Regions from separate parts of the Thermus hydrothermalis genome, predicted to be linked through region 1. Evidence: riboswitches for the same ligand, from Rfam matches in the RefSeq annotation. Region 1 holds a riboswitch; the other holds the start of a gene.
What was found. A riboswitch is a leader RNA that binds a small molecule or an ion and turns the genes downstream of it on or off. The one in region 1 is predicted to bind cobalamin.
Positions count from the first base shown of each region.

Region 2: another riboswitch for cobalamin. It lies ahead of L0C60_RS08740 (ABC transporter substrate-binding protein); the one in region 1 lies ahead of L0C60_RS00835 (acyl-CoA thioesterase).

Region 1 covers NZ_JAKTNT010000001.1:164,339-166,531, forward strand. The annotation lists gene L0C60_RS00830 (di-heme oxidoredictase family protein) at 1-833, shown strand, start outside; cobalamin riboswitch at 887-1,042, shown strand; gene L0C60_RS00835 (acyl-CoA thioesterase) at 1,203-1,556, shown strand; gene L0C60_RS00840 (ribonucleotide-diphosphate reductase subunit beta) at 1,556-2,193, shown strand, end outside.
Region 2 covers NZ_JAKTNT010000012.1:78,826-81,018, reverse strand. The annotation lists gene L0C60_RS08745 (FecCD family ABC transporter permease) at 1-154, opposite strand, end outside; gene L0C60_RS08740 (ABC transporter substrate-binding protein) at 158-1,012, opposite strand; cobalamin riboswitch at 1,152-1,310, opposite strand; gene L0C60_RS08735 (ROK family transcriptional regulator) at 1,430-2,193, shown strand, end outside.

The sequences.
Region 1 (2,193 bases):
GGTTGGAGCCTGAGGGGAGGGTGGCCCTCCGCTTTGAGGAGGTGGAGGGAAGGTATGTGGACGGTACCCCTTACCGCCTGCGCCGGCCCCATGTGGAGGTCTTGGACGCCAACGGGTTCCCCGTGCCTGGGCGGTATAGCCTCCGCTTGGCTCCGCCCGTCTTTGGGCTTGGGCTTTTAGAGGCGGTCCCCCAAGCGGTACTGGCCGCCTTAGAGGACCCTGGGGACCGGGATGGGGACGGGGTGTCGGGACGGCTTGCCTACCTGGAGGGGGGACGCGTGGGACGGTTCGGGTGGAAGGCCAGCGTGGCCAGCCTGGAGGAGCAAAGCGCCATAGCCTACCGCGAGGACATGGGCCTTTCCACGCCCTTGTTCCCCGAAGAAGACGGAAAGGTGGAGGTTTCCCAGGAAGAGTTGGAACGGGTGGCCTTTTACCTGCGCCACCTGGCGGTGCCGGCACCGCGGCACCGCCCCGAGGACCTTAAGGGGAAGCGCCTCTTTCGGGAAATCGGGTGTGCCGCCTGCCACCGGGAGAACTTGGCCGGACTTCCCGCCTACACGGACCTTCTCCTGCACGATATGGGCCCCGGTCTGGACGACGGGGTTGCGGAAGGGGCGGCCCAGTCCCGGGAGTGGCGTACCCCGCCCCTTTGGGGCATCGGGCTTACCCGGCAGGTGCTTGGGGAGGAGGCGTATCTCCACGACGGCCGGGCCCGGAGCTTGGAGGAAGCCGTTTTATGGCATGGAGGGGAGGCGGAAGCGGCCAAGAAGCGTTTTCTCGCCCTGCCCCGAGAGGACCGGGAGGCTCTGTTGCAGTTTCTCAAAGAGCTTTAGCCGAGGGCCTTGACCAGGGGCCCAACCCATGGTAGTCTCCCCGCAGGGGTACCCAATACCTAGGGTGCCCTGGCCGCGATGCCAGGCCGACAGGCCTGGACGCCTTTGGGCGGTGGGGGAAGTCCGGTGAAAGTCCGGCGCTGTCCCGCAACGGTAACCGGCCCCACCTGGCCGGAAGCCCGAGTACCCGCTTCGCGGCCCTGCCCCGTAGCCCTCGAGGCAAGGGTGAAGGTGGTGATGCGCATGGGACCTTGACCTGACCCTTTCCCCCAAAACGCGTAAGGACCAGTGTACGGCTGGCCCAAAGAGGAAGCGGCTTTCGCCTACTTTTTGCCCGGTTTGGAGGAGGTGCTCGTGCGGGAAACCCGCATGGTGTATCCCGTGTTCCCGGGAGAGACCAACCACTACGGAACCCTTTTCGGTGGCACGGTCATGGCCTGGATGGATCAAGCGGCTTTTGTGGCCGCTACCCGGCATGCCCGGTGCAAGGTGGTCACCGTGCATGCGGACGCCGTGGACTTTAAGCATCCTGTGCCCTTGGGCTCCATTGTGGAGCTGGTGGCCCGGGTGGTGGAGGTGGGGCGTACGTCCATGCGCGTGGCGGTGGAGCTTTGGGTGGAGCCTTTGCAAGGGGAGCGGTACCTTGCCGCTCAAGGGGGTTTTGTGTTGGTGGCGCTGGATGCGTCGGGCCGACCCACGCCGGTGCCTCCTTTGGAGGGATGATGCTCACTGAGCCGAGGTTCCATTACCGCCCTTACGAGTATCCCGAACTTCTGCGTTTCCGGGATGCCATCCGGCATAGCTACTGGGTGCACACGGAGTTCAGTTACACCGCCGACGTTCAAGACTACGCCCTAGTAGATGAGAAGGAACGCGCCTTGGTGCGGCGGTCCCTTTTGGCCATCGCCCAGGTGGAACTTGCCGTCAAGCTCTTCTGGGCCCGGATCTACGACCGCTTTCCCAAGCCGGAGGTGGCGGAGGTGGGGATGACCTTCGCCGAAAGCGAGGTGCGCCACGCCAACGCTTACGCCCACCTCCTGGACCTCCTGGGGCTCAACGAACACTTTCAGAAAGCCCTGGAGGAGGAGACCGCCCTGAAGGAGCGCCAACGGCTTCTTCAGGACGTCCTGCGCCGGGCCCGGGAAGAAAACCTAAAGACGTATGCCCATAGCCTTCTCCTCTTTGCCGCTTTTACGGAGCACATCTCTCTTTTCTCCCAGTTCTATGTCCTCATGGCTCTAAACCGCCGTGCGGGGCGTTTCAAGGGCATTTCTAACGCCATAGAGGCCACCAGCAAGGAGGAGAATATCCACGGCCTCTTTGGCGTGGAGCTCCTGCGCCTCCTCCGCAAGGAGCTCCC
Region 2 (2,193 bases), on a different contig from region 1:
TGGCCTCGAGGCCCAAAAGGGCCCGCACCACCTCCCCTGGGGGCACCGCCACCGCCCCCAAGGCGAGCCCCAGGACCAAGGCCAAGGCCAAAAGGGCGAGGAGCCAGGCGAAGACGAGGCTTCGCCGGAGGGCAAGGGGCAAGGAGAGGGTCATGGCCTAACGCCCGTGGAAGCAGTCCACGAGTAGCTTCAGGCCCTGGGCCACCCGGGGACCAGGGCGGGAAAGGAGGCTATCCTCGCCCCCGGTAAAGACGCAGATCCTCCCCGTCTGGACCGCCCTCACCCGGTTCCAGCCGGGCCGGCTCTGGATGGTTTCCCGGGCACCCGGGTAGGTGGCCACGATGACCTCGGGGTTCTTCTCCACCACGAATTCGGGGGCGATCTTGGGGAAAAGCCCAAGCTCCTTGGGGACGATGTTCACCCCCCGGGCCTTCTGGATGAGGACCCCGATGAAGCTCTCGGGTCCCACGGTGTAGGGGGTGGGGTCAATCTCGTAGTAAACCCGGGGCCTGGCCTTGGCCTTGGCCGCCCGGACCTCCTCCCCATAAACCTCCCGCTGGATCTGGGCCACCAGCCTCTCCCCCTGGGAGGGAAGCCCCAAGAGCTGGGCCAGGGTGCGCACGGTCTTGAAGATGTCCTCGTAGGTTTCCGTCCGCACCACGAACACGGTAAGCCCCGCCCGCTCTAAGGTTTCGTAAAGCCTCCCGTAGCGGGAAACCAGGACCAGGTCCGGCTTAAGGGAAACGATGAGCTCGGGGTTTGGGTTGTAAAGCCCCCCAGCCTTGGGCAGGCGCTTCACGCTCTCCGGCCAGTCGGAGTAGTCGTCCGTGGCCACCAGGCGGTCGCAAGCCCCGAGGGCGCACACCGTTTCCGTCACCGAGGGCAACATGGAAACGATGCGCTTGGGTGGGGCTTTGAGCGTGACCTGGCGGCCCAGGTCGTCCGTGAGGGTGACGGGAAAGGCGAAGGCCAAGGCCAATAGGACCGAGAAGAACGCCACAAGCTTCCTCATACCCACCTCCCTTTAGACCGCTAGGGCCAGGCGCACCGGGCCCGGGGGAGGTAGGGCAACGCCCCTGCCGAAAGCGGCAGGGGCGGGAAAAGCTCAGGAAGCCCCCAACCCCCCATCCGCGTGAGGTGCCCGCCATGGGGAAAGGCGGACGGCCCTGGCAGGTATTCGGGCTTCCGGCCTGCGAAGAAAGCCCCGTAGCTTGGCCGGTTACCGTTGCGGGACAGCGCCGGACTTGCACCGGACTTCCCCACTTTAAGCCTGGACTACGCGCCCAGGCACCAGGGCAACGGACCTGGCTTTGAGGCCCTAGCGGGCCATGCCCTTAGGCTATGGCGCTTTGCCCCTGCTGACAAGGGCTTGACGAAGAACGGGGAGGGTGGTTTACTTAGTCCTGAGAACGAACTAAAGGGGGTGAGGGTGCGCAAAGGGGACACGCAGGAAATCCGCAGGCTCAACCGCCGCGCCATCCTGGGCCACCTGCGGCGGGGCCCCCTCACCCGGGCTGACCTTTCCCGGCTCACGGGTTTGGCCAAAAGCGCCGTGAGCCGGCTCGTGGACGAGCTCCTCAAGGAAGGGCTTTTGCAAGAAGGGGCGTTCACCTCCCCCCCCTTGGGCCGCCCGGGCACCCTCCTGCACCTCCGCCCGGGGGCGCGTTTCGCCCTGGGCGCCGAAATCGGGGTGGAGGGCACGGTCCTCCTCGCTTTGGACTGGCGGGGCGAGGTGCTTTGGGCGAAGGAGTGGGCCCAGCCCAAGGAGGCGGGGCCCGAGGAACGCTTCCGCCGGCTTCGGGAAGAGGTCTTCCCCCGAGCCGAAGGGGCCTTGGGCCTCGGCTTCACCCTGCCCGGGGTGGTGGTGGGGAACAGGCTCCTCTACGCCCCAAACCTAGGCTGGCGGGACCTGGACCTAACCCCTTACCTGGCCTCCTTTCCCCTTCCCGCCCTAGCGGAGAACGACGCCAAGGCTTCTGCCCTCTCCGAGGTCTTCTTCCACGGGGAAGCCAACCTGGCCTACCTCGTCCTTAGCACCGGCCTCGGGGTAGGGGTGGTTTCGGAAGGCCGCCTCCTCCGAGGGGCCAACGGGGCTGCGGGGGAGGTGGGCCACTGGCTTGGCCCTGGGGAGGCCCCCTGCGCCTGCGGGCGCAAGGGGTGCCTGGAAACCGAGCTCGGCCTTGGGGCCCTCTT